DNA from 2 places in the Lysinibacillus sp. YS11 genome. Region 1 is predicted to be linked to the other one. Evidence: predicted binding sites of a transcription regulator. Region 1 holds the regulator's gene; the other holds the start of a gene.

Region 1 (7,615 bases):
ATAGTCTACTATTACCAGGCTATATGGATATTTCTACATTACAACTTGAAGAGAGCTTACTAGACTTCATTCGTCTTCTATCTGCAAAAGGAGGAATAATTGCAAGTATTTCTAGCTCCCCTTACCTATTAGCAAAAGCAGGGGTCTTAAAGAACAAAAAATATACAGTAGGACTACCTTTAGATGGCATGGAGCAGTTAGGGTGCTTTGAACTTCATAACTATTCAGATGAACTAGTGGTACAAGATGGAAATATCATTACAGCAAGAGGAAGAGGTTTTATTCCTTTCGGTATTTGTTTCGGGTATGCGTTAAAGCTAAATTTTGATGAAAATTGGTATTAAGTGATGATTTAAAACCTAAATGTCCAATTAATCGGGCATTTCATGTTGTTGAAAAAAGATGATGTCATTAGTAGAATGAGAACTTTTAACAAGGCTGTGGGGTGATTTCCGTTCCGCCAGCGTCCTTTCTAGGGTCTCATCTGTGACGCTAAATCCCCTAGGAGTGACGCTGGCTCCACTCCAATCAATCCTTCTGCAAAAGTGTCTTTACTTTTTTCATACTAGCATAGGAATCAAATAGTCTAATATCTGTATTCTTAGGGGGATGGATATAAATGTCTAATACTTTGGACAAAATGGAGGGATAATTCTGAAGAACATCATCAAAATTTTAGGAAGAAAATTAGGCATAACACAAGCGTCACTTGCAAAAGAATGTGGAGTTGTGAGACAGACGATTAATAATATTGAAAATGATAAATATGATCCGACCCTAGAATTAGCTTTTAAGATTGCTAAGGTTCTTAATAGCCGTATTGATGAGGTGTTTATCTATGACTAAATTTCACCCAGATTATATGATTACAATGAAGGATTTTGTGAAAGAACACTCGGCAATTTTAAGAAAACAAACTCAAGAAGTGTCGAGACCAGTGACCAATGAAGACCGAAATACCCTCCTAGCCATGCTGCAATATCTGAAAAATAGCCAAAATCAAACGCTAGCAAAAAAATATAAGCTTCGCCCTGGAAGTGACTCTCTGCTAATCAAATTGGCGTAGATAAACGAATGTTTGCTGTACTCTTTGATGACCAAGAAATGATGCTGATTAACCCTAAAATAATGAGTCATTCCCTTAATATGATTTATCTACCGGAAGGAGAAGGCTGTCTATCTGTAAATCGACCTGTCCCTGGTTTTGTACCGAGATATGAGAGAATTAAAGTCAAAGCTTACGACATCGATGGACATGAAATCATTGTACAGTTACAGGGCTACGGGGCCATCGTTGTACAGCATGAAATCGATCATTTAAATGGCATCATGTTTTATGACCGAATAAATAAAGAGCACCCTTTCCAACTGCCAAATCATGTTATCATCGAAAGCTTTTCTTCCCTTCAGTAGTTTTTTACAAAAAAAAATTAGCAGGAATATTATTTTCCTGCTAATCTTTCTTGGTGCTCTTGGAAACGACGATGTACTGTCGCCTTACTTACCTCAAAGCCTAACCCTCTAAGCGTTATAGAAATTTCTTCAAAGGTAAATCCACGTTTGCGTAGCTTCACAATTTCCTCTACAGGTAGATCTTTTCGCTCCTGCCCCTGCGGATTACCTCGATTCGATAAATTATTTTCTGGACGATAACCGTTTTCTACAGCACGTCGCATACCTCGTCGAATTTTAGCATTATGGATTCTACGCTGATATTCCTCTACAATCGCTAAAATTTCAAGCAGCATCGTATCCATTTCATTTAATTGGACTGGGCCTGCATCACGCATAGAAAAAACATCAGTTGCTGACTTTTGTAATAAATGTAATACAGCCATCCTTGCATTGCCTCGTCCTAAACGAGTTTCATCTTGGACAAAAAGAGCATTAATGTTCTTATCTTTTATAAAATCAAGCATTTCTAGTAAGCCTTCACGTTCTACATCATAGCCACTATGTTGATCTTTAAACACGCCCTTCACTGCATAGCCTTGCTCTTTAGCATAGCGCAGCAACTCTTCCTGCTGGCGCTCTAATGAGGAGCTTTGTGTTTCTTTTTCAGTACTTACGCGACAATAGACAACAGCCGATAGTTGATTATTTATCATTGTTCATTTCTCGCAATTTCGATAGTATTGATGGGACTGGCTTGATCACTCACTACAGGTATAACTAGAGATTTTCCCGCTACAATTTTAATATCTGCTAGTTCATTTTCAGTTTTTACAAGCTTTATCCAATCATCAGTACTCATTTTACCACGATATTGCTCGGCTAACGACCACAAGCTATCCCCATGTTCGATTTGAATTTCTGCGTAACTAACTTTTCCTGGATCAGTAATGTAAAGGTATGCTGCAAATAATAAACAAGCTCCTATTAAGATTGAGATATGTGTGTTTTTCTTAAACCATGTCATAATCATTACCCCTTTTTAAGAATGTTTGTTCGGAATGTATGTTCCCATAATAAAGCGAACAAACGTTTTTGTCAAACACTTTTCGAACCTATGTTTGCATACATGTTCGCATTCTGTTATACTATCAAATAAGAAGAATGATTTTAGAAAAAAGAGGTGAGCACTCATGAAAAAAGTTTCGAAAAGACAAGAGGACATTTTAGCTTTCATTAAGGAAGAGGTACGAGCTAAAGGATATCCACCATCAGTACGTGAAATTGGTGAAGCAGTTGGACTTGCTTCCAGTTCAACTGTTCATGGACATTTAGCTCGATTAGAACAAAAAGGCTTTATTCGTCGAGATCCAACAAAGCCACGCGCAATTGAAATTTTAGAGCCTGAAGAATCCATTCAAAAACAACAGGTGATCCATGTCCCACTTGTCGGGAAGGTTACAGCTGGTTCTCCAATTACAGCAATTGAAAATATTGAAGAATACTTCCCATTACCCGATACGTATGGCACAAGTGAAGATCAATTGTTCATGCTAGAAATCATGGGGGAATCAATGATTGAAGCTGGGATTTTAGATGGAGATTTAGTCATTGTAAAACAAAAGGCAACAGCTAATAATGGGGATATTGTTGTAGCTATGACAGCTGAGGATGAAGCAACTGTAAAACGTTTCTTTAAAGAGAAAAACCATTTCCGTTTACAGCCTGAAAATTCTTCTATGGAACCAATTATAGTCGATCAAGTTTCTATTTTAGGACAGGTTGTAGGTCTTTACAGACGTGTACATTAACGATTAAAGCAGATTTTGAGGATTATGTTCCTTCTAAGAGCATGTATCCTCTTTTTTACGCAAAAAAAGAATCCACATACGATTGGATTCTTTGTACAATGCCTCTTCTAAGCTTCCTTCTTAAATTTTAAGCTCGCTTCAATAAAGGCTGAAAATAGCTTTTGAGCACTCTCATCTCCTACTATGGCTAGTTCCTCAGGATGCCACTGAACAGCTAAGCAAAATGGCATCTCCTCATGAACTACCGCTTCGATAATACCGTCGTTAGATTTTGCCGCTACTTTTAATTTTTCTGCTAAAACATTCACCGCTTGATGATGAAATGAATTCACTGCTATTTTCTCTTGTTCAACGATAGTCGCTAATAGATTGTCAGCAATAACCTGTACAGAATGGGTAGCTACAGCTCGACCTGATTGCTGCATATGTTGGAGTAACTTGGTACTAAAGTGATCACTATCAATATCCTGATATAAGGTACCACCTAATGCAACATTTAGTATTTGAATTCCTCGACAGATCCCGAAAATAGGCATCTTACGTTGGAATGCGGCTTCAATCAATGCTAACTCAATCGTATCTCGCGCTGGATGAATTTTTCCAAGCTTTAATGAAGGCTCAGCCCCGAATAGAAATGGGTGCACATCATGACCACCAGATAATAATAAACCGTCTGTAAGGGCTAAAATCTGGGCTGCCTCTTCTTCTACTCCAATTGGAATAATCAGTGGAATTCCACCTGCTTCAATGATGCTTTTACTGTAAGCAGCATTTAATCGAGAGGATAAATCATCCTCAACAAAGGCTGTAATACCAATAATCGGTTTCACTTGCTTCCCTCCAAATTCTTGAAAATTGCACAATTACCAAAAGCCTAGATACCAATTAATTAATACATCGCCATAGAAATAAACAATAACTGCGGCCAATGCAATAGATGGCCCAAACGGAATGGGTGTTTTTCTCCCCTGTTTGTTTTTCGATAACATGGTAATCCCGACAATCATACCAATAAGTGCAGCTAAAAATAGCGTTAACAGTGTATCAATCGTACCCAGAACGAGACCAATTAAAAAGAATAATTTAATATCGCCTCCACCCATGCCACCGTTTGATAGCACAGCAATGATATATAATATGCCAAAACCAACCACAGCACCCACAAGAGAGTCCCACCACGGTGTTAATGGTGACAGCACTCGTCCAATAGCTAGCAAAGGTAAAAAGAATACTAACACCTTATCTGGAATTAGCATATAGGCTAAATCTGATACAACGATAATAACTAATAAGGAGATAAAAAAGAGTGCTACTATCAATTCTATGCCCCAGCCTAACTGCCCATAAGCAAAGGCAAATAATACACCTGTCATTAATTCTATGACTGGGTAAACCCAAGAAATTTTATTGCCACAACCACGACATTTTCCTCCTAAAAATACATAAGACAAAACTGGTACTAAATCAAGCGCCGTCAGTCGTCTCTGACATTTTGGACAATGTGAAGGAGGATGTACAATCGACTCCTTCTGTGGTACACGTAAGCCAACTACATTATAAAAAGAGCCAAAGACAAGTCCAAATAAAAAAATAAAGATCGTATAAGCCATTTCCAATTTTATGTCCTCCTAAACCAATAGGCGCCCATACAAATGCAGTATGGTGCGCCTATCAATAAAGTTATTGTTGTTCTTCGTAATAGAACGTTGTCACTTGCACTGTTGCCTTTAACGTAAGATCTGCATCTTTCTCAAGCTGTGCCTGCTCTCCAGGCAATTTAAATTCAATCTTATCGGTTTTCATGACACGCTCTAATTGTTCAACCTCCTGTAAAAAGCTTTCAAGAGAATTAAAATCAAGCGCACCCACCTCTAATATAAAAGTAACAAGCTTTAAATTAGTTGGTAAAGAGTCCTTCGAAAGAGATGCAATTGGTGTAGTAGTCTCCTTGTTCTCCTGATCACCATTGACCTCTGCTTCAGCCTGCTCCAACATATTAAGATCATTCGATACATCTGAAGGTGTCACAGTGCCGTCCTCACCTTGAACAGTTAAAGACAGTATACGAGTTCCTGTCACCTCTTCAATCTCAGCTAAATCAAGAATAATCTTTTCAACGGCTCTTGTTGCAGGTAGCTTTTGTCTTAAGGCTAATATATTGATAGTAGGCTGTCCCTGCTCTTTGTCTAATTGTGCTAGTTGTTCTTTGACACTAGCTAATTCTTGCTGCACCTGCAATACATTACTCTCTTTCTCATTCACTTCATCCAATTTTGGTGAAAGCAAATAATAATACAGCGCAAATAAAATAGCAGCTATCAGCGCCAGTAACAAGATCATAGATGAATTTTTACTACTCGTTAATTTATTCATGAGCGTCGTCCTCCAGCTAAATACATAAAATCGATTGTCGCTGTAATGGACACTGAATATCGCGGTACTTCTTTAAATTTTTGTTGGGGTGTTAACACCCTTTGTTCACCTAGCTCTATTTCAAAGTTTGAGACAGTGTTAATTTGAGCATCTGTAAAATAGCTACTCATTAAAAGTCGCTCCACATATTTCGATATATCTGTCATCGTTTCAAAATCCACTTCAATATTCACCGAGTTCTCTCCGAAAACATAGCTACGTAAATAGGAATGAGTTGGTAATAAAGTTTTTGTTTCATCAATTAACGGTGTTACAGGATAAGAAACGCTTTGAATAAAAGTTACTGACTCTTCCAACGAACCCTGATCTACATTTTGTCGTGCGTCTAGCTCTTGCTGCAATTGATCAAGCTGTGTTGTTAATGCCTGTTCCTCTGCAGTCAATCGTGACAATTCACTTTTGGATGTAAAAAATAAAAAAAGTAAATAAGCTACAATAAGTCCCACAATGACAATCACCAAGCTATAAAAAAGCTTGGGAGAGGTTGTTCTTTTTCAAGTTGTGGTAAGAGGTTTATATCTGGAACCATTAACGAACCTCCTTCAAAGCTAAGCCAAGCAACGTTGAAAATTCTCGCTTAAAGCGAGGAAACGATTTCTCAATTTTTTTCCCATCGACAACCCTTAGTGGTGGTTCTAAATTAGAAGCGAGTAAGTTCCCAATTGATTTCAATAGTGGGTTATCGCCAAGCATGATAATTTCATCCACTGTTTTTTCACCTTTATGTAAAGAAAACTTAAAGAAATTCATCATCCGATCAATCTCTAAAACCTGATCCATTACGACCATTTGATAATTCTCTGATTCGCCATTATAAATAAATTGATAGCTAAACTCATTCTCTTTCTTCCCCAGCCATTGTGTCATATCTACTTCAATGGTTTGATAGCGCAAAAACTCCACTTGGCCATTGGAAAAAATACTGATAGAGAGTTCATTAATCGACCATTCTGCAATTAAATAGGTTTTATTAGGCATTAATAAGGACATGTGCTCTAATAAGCGTATATTACAAAGTGCACGAATATCGGCAGCTTCGGGTTCTAATGAAACATCTAACAGCATCCCTACCAGTTTCGTAATCTCTTCAGAAGGTGCAGCAAATAAGATAGCCTTGCCATCCTCGGCATCTGCATCATACACATCAATTAAAGGGTCTTGAAATGGTAAATGAATAGAATGTCCCAATTCCATTTCAGCATATCCTCTTAATTCCTGAGGCTTTACATCTTTAGGGTGCTCAAAGTTTTTTAATAGAACTGTCGTATCAGGTACAAACATGCGAACTGCCTGTTTTTTCCCTGTCCATTTCATCACTTGCTCTTTAATCACCTCAAAAAGAGCTACCTCGTCGATAATAGTCCCATTTTCAACGATTCCAGCTGCTAAAGGGTATTCATAGCCCTGCCACTGATTAGGCTCTGGTCCTTTCGCCACAATCGCACGTAGCACATAATCCTTCAGTTCAATCGAAACATGCGACTTTCTTTTTCTCTTAAACATGTGAAAAGACCTCCTTATCCTACTCAGTATAAATGATTTTTTCAATTAGTCATCCATTTCCCAGCCAGAAACACAAATTTTCTTGCGCTTCTGAGTGGGTTGGGAAGACTGATTATGGCGTTGGGTTTGTAGGCTCTGTCTCTGGTTCACCGCCAGCCTTTGTCAAGTTTTTATTTAAATTAGCTTCCGTTATAGTGCTCGAACTAATATTTTCCTTAAATTCTTTTAATTTTATATCATCTAATCTTTTGTAAGTAATTTCCCACCCATCTGCTGTTAATTCAGCAGATGTATTTTCTAAATCTATTCCATCCACATAGGGTTTTAATGCATCTTTATCACATTTACCATCAGTACATGCTCCATCAATATAAGCAATCTTTGCTCCAGAAAGAATATTTGATGCCTCCGCTAAAATTGCACGGTCCTTCGACTTATTAATAATATTACCAATTGCAGGTACAGCGATTGCTGCA
Region 2 (7,615 bases), 510 kb from region 1:
ATGATCGTGCTGACTTGATTTTTGCAACGATGGAAGGGAAATATAAAGCAGTTGCTGCTGATATCGCAGAGCGTCATAGAGCTGGTCAACCTGTTCTTGTTGGTACAGTTGCTATTGAAACGTCTGAGATTATTTCTAAACTATTGGATAAACATAAAATTCCTCATAATGTATTAAATGCGAAAAATCATGAACGTGAAGCTGAAATCATTGCGAACGCTGGTACAAAGGGTGCAGTGACAATTGCAACAAACATGGCTGGACGTGGTACCGATATTAAACCTGGCGAAGGAGTACTCGAAATTGGCGGTTTAGCGGTAATCGGTACAGAGCGACATGAATCACGTCGTATTGATAATCAGCTTCGTGGACGTTCTGGTCGTCAAGGGAATCCAGGGGTTACACAATTCTACCTATCCTTAGAGGATGATTTAATGCGTCGTTTTGGCTCTGATAATATGAAGTCGATGATGATGCGCTTAGGTATGGATGATTCCCAGCCATTGCAATCTAAAGTTGTGTCGAGAGCTGTAGAATCAGCGCAGAAACGTGTCGAAGGTAATAACTTTGATGCGCGTAAACGCTTATTACAATATGACGATGTACTACGTCAGCAACGTGAGATTATTTATAAAGAGCGTTATGATGTACTAGAAACAGAAAATATGCGTGTGCTTGTTGAGTCTATGATTCAAGAAACAATCGATAATGTTGTTAGCCTGTATACTCAAGGTGAACAGAAGGATTGGAACCTAAAGGCTATTGAAGACTTTGTAGCGGCTAATCTTTTAGAGGAAGGTCAACTTAAAGTATCTGATTTCCAAGGCAAGTCTGCTGAAGATATTAATCAGCTAATCTCTGATGCTGTTCATGTTCGTTATGATGAAAAAGAGGCAGAACTGACACCAGAGCGTATGCGTGAGTTTGAAAAGGTTATTTTATTACGATCAATCGATACAAAATGGATTGATCATATTGATGCAATGGATCAACTACGTCAAGGTATCCATCTGCGTGCTTATGGTCAAAACGATCCACTTCGTGAATATCAACAAGAAGGCTTTGCGATGTTTGAGGATATGGTAGCCTCTATTCGCGAGGATGTTGCGAAATATGCGATGAAAGCAGAAATCCGCAATAATCTGGAGCGTGAAGAGGTGGCAAAGGGGCAGGCTGTTAATCCAAAAGAAGAAGGTGGCGCTGCGCCGAAAAAGCAACCAGTACGTAAAGCTGAAAACATTGGCCGTAATGATTTATGTCCATGTGGTAGCGGCAAGAAATTTAAAAACTGTCATGGCACAGCTCAATAATATCTAGGTGAAAAAATCATTTTAACTACGTGTTGAAATGATTTTTTCTTTTTAAAATTACTTAAAAATGAAGAAATTTTAGTATAAAAAGTCAGAATTTATAGACAATTGAAAAATATGGGTATACAATAGCTGTAATAATAGGTATATAGTACAAGTCATTTATCCTATTATTATCCTGAATTTTTGATGGTGATACTAAGTCTTAAGGAGGATCGGAATTTTCAAGCAATCTTACTCATTGAAAATAGCGGGAATGTACGCATATTTGTATATTCCTTTTTATTTTGACTGGAAGCAACATAAAATGTATAAAGGGGGACTATAGATGCATAAAAAAGATATTATGAATAGTGAAACAATGATGTATATGCCTGTGTATGATTCCTTTGGAAATTTATGTACGCAGGTGTATGAGAAAAATAATGAGTATATATCTACGTTACCACCAACGAAATTATTGGACTTTAATCTGCGTTATTTTGGTTCTAGTTTAAGAGGAGCGTTCGATGGTTCGAAAATGATCCTAGGCAAGCTTAATAAAAATCCTATCGTCGTGCACGAACGTTGTAATATTTTATGGTTTCCTAGTAGGTCTCCTTTACACCCTGACTGTATCTGGTTCGCTGTTCATCATATAGATGACTATGTCGCTGTGGATAAAAAGAGGACAAAGGTTACTTTTATGAATGGCAAGGAATTTATTGTGGATGTCAGTGTCAATGCGTTAGAGTCTCGGATTCAAAGAGCTTTTTTATTAAAATATAGACTAGAGAAACGAACAAAATATTTACTTGTTCAGTATGACCGTGTGAAAGTATTTCAACGTCTTGCCAAGAATATGTTTGAGGACGAGACGCAGGATAGTTGACTTAATTCCACAAAACATCTGCTAGATAGTATGTTTTCGTTTCTAAAAACGTTATAATAAAAAGATACGGAGCTTTATGAATAAAGTGTTAGCTTCATGACTAACGTTCGGAGGATTTAACGATGATTGAATTAGCAGATGTACGCAATGTGTTAGACACTACAGCCAAAAAATTGGCGGACTTTAGGGGGTCTCTTTGACTTAGAGAACAAAGAGGCACGTATTCAGGAGCTAGATGAAATGATGCTAGAGCCAGGCTTTTGGGATGATCAGCAAGGTGCTCAGGTGATTATCAATGAAGGAAATGGCTTAAAAGCTATTGTCAATGAATATAAAGATTTAGTGGAAACACATGAAAATTTAGATATGACACTGGAACTTTTGCGTGAAGAACCAGACGAAGAATTACAAGAAGAACTAGGCAAAGAACTAGCAGAATTCCAACAAAAGATGGCTGATTTTGAGCTTCAATTACTGCTAAGTGGCCCATACGATCAAAACAATGCCATTTTAGAGCTGCATCCTGGTGCTGGTGGTACGGAGTCACAGGACTGGGGTTCAATGCTATTACGTATGTATACACGATGGGCTGAGAAGCGTGGATTTAAAGTGGAAACAGTGGACTATCTACCAGGAGATGAAGCTGGGATTAAATCTGTAACATTGTCGATTAAAGGTCACAATGCTTTCGGTTATTTACAAGCGGAAAAGGGTGTGCATCGTCTAGTACGTATTTCTCCATTTGATTCGTCTGGCCGCCGTCATACGTCCTTCGTTTCCTGTGATGTTATGCCAGAGTTTGACGACAATATAGAAATCGATATTCGTACAGAGGATTTAAAAATTGATACGTATCGTGCAACAGGTGCAGGTGGTCAGCATATTAATACGACAGATTCTGCAGTCCGTATTACGCATATTCCTACTGGTACGATCGTACAATGTCAAGCTGAGCGCTCCCAGATTAAAAACCGTGAAAAAGCGATGACGATGTTAAAAGGGAAGCTATATCAATTAGAACTTGATAAACAGCAGGCACAATTAGATGAAATACGCGGTGAGCAAAAAGAAATAGGCTGGGGCTCCCAAATTCGTTCGTATGTCTTCCACCCATACTCGATGGTGAAGGATCATCGTACAAATGAAGAAACAGGTAATGTGGGTGCTGTGATGGATGGCGACTTAGATCCATTTATTAATGCCTATTTACGTTCAAAAATAAATTAATACCCAGATTCCCCAAGAGTGAGATGCTCTTGGGGAATTTTTGTTAAAAGGGTGGATGATAGGGTGCATCTTGGCTAAGCTGTTTTCGTTCATTCATGTAATATTTATACAGCATAGATGCGTTAAGAAATTGTTTACTAATGGAAGCATAACGAATAGGTAGTTCGATTTGTTTATCATTTTTTAACGTTACAATACACCCCAATTCACTAGGTGTAATATTAATAATTGCATGAAGCCCTATCCATATATTGTGAATGGAGCTGGGTGAATAAGTTGGTAAAAAAATACAGGGATAACCATAATCAAAGGCCACGACGATTGGTAGCTTGTGTTGATTGCCGAAAAAACGTTTAGCCGATTGTTTTGCGGCTTCATAAGTTGATCCTAATGAGAGACAGGATTTTCGAAGGACGTGCATCGGTTTGCGTGTAACAATCAGCTCATTATGCTTATCAATCACATGCGTGAAGACTTTGGAGTCATGCTGAATAGGCTGCAGCAAATAAGTATTGAATGAAATTAAGTAGCCGTTTACAAAGTTAGTTGTCATATAGGGAGTGCCTCCTTTTTTCTAGTGATAACGGTAGTGTAAAACAGAATATGACTTTCTTAAATTAAATGAAATAGTTGAAAATCGTTCAGAAAAGCACGAAATGCCTAGAGAATTTGCTCTAAATATCAATTGATTAATAGCTAATCCAAGATATTTTCGAATCGTAAGCATTGCTTTTTAATTTCAATTTTCATATAATTTAGAAAAGGATCGAGGTGAGATCGTTGGATAAATATTATTCGTATACAGATTTTCTGAAAGCCGTTGGTCAGTCGAAAAAAGTTGATGGGGCAGAGAAATTATTAAACGAGATTTATTTAGATTTATTTTTAAATCGTATCCAGCGTATGCATCGGCAAGAGCAGCTCATGGTTCTGATAGATAGAGCACTCGATGAAAAAGATGAAAACGCATTTTATCAATACGCATCCGAACTAACTTCCTTACACCAAACAGAAGATGAATCATATTGACGAACCCGCTCTCCATATCTATTGGAGAGTGGGATTTTTTTGCTTTTGAAAATAGTTGCAGAGGATGTGAAGATTGTATGTTTTGGTTAGAAGAAGTAATCTTGCTTATAGAATGGGGAAAGTCATTTAAAAAGTTTGAGACGCTGTTTATAAAAAAAGTGAGAGTCACTCTAAAAGTACATAGCCCGGCTCTTGAGAGAGTGTGAGCTGCACATAAAGCAAAACAGGAAATCCCATCCATCGATGAAGCTTGAAAACCTAATAAAACGGCTATTATAAGAGTAACAAGTTAAATTGACTGTATTGTTATGTAATAAAAATTTTAGAGATGAAAAAATTTTTTACAAACATTCGTTCGTTAAATGTTCGAAATTTTAATATTGCTATGCTAAAATATATGTACAAATTGGAAGAAAGGACGGGGACATGAGTGCAAACATTTGATTTACAAGCGCCATATCAGCCTAACGGGGATCAGCCACAGGCCATTGCGGAATTAGTGGAGGGTGTGAAAGCAGGCAAACGTCATCAAACATTGCTTGGTGCTACTGGAACAGGTAAGACGTTTACCATTTCGAATGTCATCCAGCAAGTCAAAAAACCAACACTAATCATGGCACACAATAAAACGTTAGCTGGCCAGTTGTATAGTGAATTTAAAGAGTTCTTCCCAAATAACGCCGTTGAATATTTTGTCAGCTACTATGATTACTACCAACCAGAAGCTTATGTACCGCAGACAGATACCTATATAGAAAAAGACTCTAGCATTAACGATGAAATTGATAAGCTGCGTCACTCTGCTACTTCTGCATTGTTTGAGCGTGAGGATGTCATTATTATTGCATCTGTGTCCTGTATCTATGGTTTAGGTTCTCCCGAAGAATATCGAGAAATGGTTGTTTCCATTCGTACGGGTATGGAAATTGAACGTAATCAGCTACTGCGCAAGCTTGTAGACGTTCAGTATGAGCGAAATGATGTTAGTTTTACTCGCGGAACATTTCGGGTACGTGGAGATGTAGTGGAAATCTTCCCAGCCTCTCGTGATGAGCATTGTATTCGTGTGGAATTTTTTGGGGATGAAATCGATCGCATTCGTGAGGTAGATGCACTAACGGGAGAGATTTTATCGGATCGAGAGCATGTTGCTATTTTTCCTGCATCTCACTTCGTTACACGAGAAGAGAAAATGCGTAAAGCGATTGAAAACATTGAAAAAGAATTAGAGGAACGACTTGCATTATTACGTGCAGAAGATAAATTACTAGAGGCACAGCGTTTAGAACAGCGTACACGCTATGATTTAGAGATGATGCGTGAAATGGGCTTTTGCTCTGGGATTGAAAACTATTCACGTCATTTAACATTGCGTGAAGCAGGTGCTACTCCATATACTTTGCTAGATTATTTCCCCGAAGACTTTTTACTTGTGGTTGATGAAAGTCACGTAACACTTCCACAGGTTCGAGGAATGTACAATGGTGACCAAGCACGTAAAGGAGTGCTCGTAGAACATGGCTTCCGATTGCCATCTGCTCTAGATAACCGTCCATTACGTTTTGAAGAGTATGAAAACCGCGTACATCAAGCGATTTATGTATCAGCCACACCAGGTCCTTATGAACTGGAGCATACACCAGAAATGGTAGAGCAAATTATCCGTCCAACTGGATTATTAGATCCATTAATTGATGTACGTCCTATTGAAGGTCAAATTGATAATTTAATTGATGAAATACAAGATCGAATTGCGCGTGATGAGCGAGTTTTAGTGACAACGCTAACGAAGAAAATGTCTGAGGATTTAACGGCTTACCTGAAGGAAATGGGCTTAAAAGTTGAATACTTACATTCAGAAATTAAGACACTAGAACGTATTGAAATTATCCGTGAGCTACGCAAAGGAACGTATGATGTGCTAATAGGTATTAATCTATTGCGTGAAGGTCTTGATATCCCTGAAGTGTCCCTTGTGGCAATTTTAGATGCTGATAAAGAAGGGTTTTTACGTTCAGAGCGTTCATTGATTCAAACCATTGGTCGTGCTGCTCGAAACGCGAATGGTCATGTCATTATGTATGCAGACCATGTAACAGACTCGATGAAAAAGGCGATTGATGAAACGAAACGTCGTCGTGCGTTACAAATGGCTTATAACGAGGAGCATGGCATAACACCTCAAACGATCATTAAGAAAATCCCAGATGTGATTCGTGCAACACAAGTAGCAGAAGAAGAGGAATCCTATGTAACAAAGGCAACAAAAGGCAAAAAGCTGACAAAGGCGGAAAGAGAACAGCTCTTGGCTTCTCTAGAAGTCGAAATGAAGGAAGCAGCAAAAGCGCTTGACTTTGAACGTGCGGCTGAGTTACGAGATACAATATTTGAATTGAAGGTAGAAGGTGAATGACTTGTGAAAAATACTGAAATCGTCGTGCAAGGTGCACGTGCTCATAATTTAAAAAATATTAATGTCACAATTCCACGTGACCAATTAGTCGTTTTAACAGGATTATCGGGCTCTGGAAAGTCTTCTCTAGCATTTGACACAATTTATGCGGAGGGCCAGCGTCGTTACGTTGAGTCCCTTTCCGCCTATGCCCGTCAATTTCTTGGACAAATGGATAAGCCAGATGTCGATGCGATAGAAGGTTTATCGCCTGCTATTTCCATTGACCAAAAAACGACAAGTCGTAACCCACGATCTACTGTCGGTACGGTAACGGAAATCTATGATTACCTACGTTTACTTTATGCACGTATTGGTAAACCGATTTGTCCAAATCATGGCATAGAAATCACTTCCCAAACGATTGAGCAAATGGTGGATCGTTTATTAACCTATCCTGAGAGAACTAAGATGCAGCTCCTTGCACCAATGGTTTCTGGACGTAAGGGTACCCATGTTAAACTGCTAGAAGATTTAAAAAAGCAGGGTTTTGTTCGTGTACGAATTGATGGGGAATTGCGTGATTTAGATGATGCTATCGAACTTGATAAAAATAAAAAGCATTCCATCGAAGTAGTAGTGGACCGTGTTGTTATGAAGGAAGGGATTGCTGCTCGTCTGAGTGATTCTTTAGAAACGGCTTTACGCCTGGCAGATGGACGTGTGCTTGTCGATGTGATGGAACATGAAGAGTTACTATTTAGTGAGCATCATGCCTGCCCATTA

Evidence for each region. Region 1 encodes LexA, which represses DNA repair genes until DNA is damaged. Its sites were predicted from a motif close to CGAACATATGTTCG; they were not measured.
Region 2: the regulator LexA is predicted to act here: its motif matches at 4,782-4,795, upstream of uvrB (excinuclease ABC subunit UvrB).

Annotation. Positions count from the first base shown of each region.
Region 1 covers NZ_CP026007.1:1,238,929-1,246,543, reverse strand. The annotation lists gene LBYS11_RS05810 (DJ-1/PfpI family protein) at 1-344, shown strand, start outside; gene LBYS11_RS05805 (helix-turn-helix transcriptional regulator) at 655-846, shown strand; partial or broken gene def (peptide deformylase) at 839-1,413, shown strand; gene LBYS11_RS05795 (YneB family resolvase-like protein) at 1,443-2,108, opposite strand; gene LBYS11_RS05790 (cell division suppressor protein YneA) at 2,105-2,419, opposite strand; gene lexA (transcriptional repressor LexA) at 2,586-3,203, shown strand; gene LBYS11_RS05780 (gamma-glutamyl-gamma-aminobutyrate hydrolase family protein) at 3,311-4,033, opposite strand; gene LBYS11_RS05775 (prepilin peptidase) at 4,067-4,819, opposite strand; gene LBYS11_RS05770 (hypothetical protein) at 4,884-5,576, opposite strand; gene LBYS11_RS05765 (hypothetical protein) at 5,573-6,094, opposite strand; gene pilM (type IV pilus biogenesis protein PilM) at 6,165-7,139, opposite strand; gene LBYS11_RS05755 (prepilin-type N-terminal cleavage/methylation domain-containing protein) at 7,252-7,615, opposite strand, start outside.
Region 2 covers NZ_CP026007.1:726,344-733,958, forward strand. The annotation lists gene secA (preprotein translocase subunit SecA) at 1-1,310, shown strand, start outside; gene LBYS11_RS03335 (competence protein ComK) at 1,639-2,181, shown strand; one part of gene prfB (peptide chain release factor 2) at 2,304-2,378, shown strand; one part of gene prfB (peptide chain release factor 2) at 2,380-3,408, shown strand; gene LBYS11_RS03345 (competence protein ComK) at 3,452-3,961, opposite strand; gene LBYS11_RS03350 (IDEAL domain-containing protein) at 4,189-4,437, shown strand; gene uvrB (excinuclease ABC subunit UvrB) at 4,868-6,850, shown strand; gene uvrA (excinuclease ABC subunit UvrA) at 6,854-7,615, shown strand, end outside.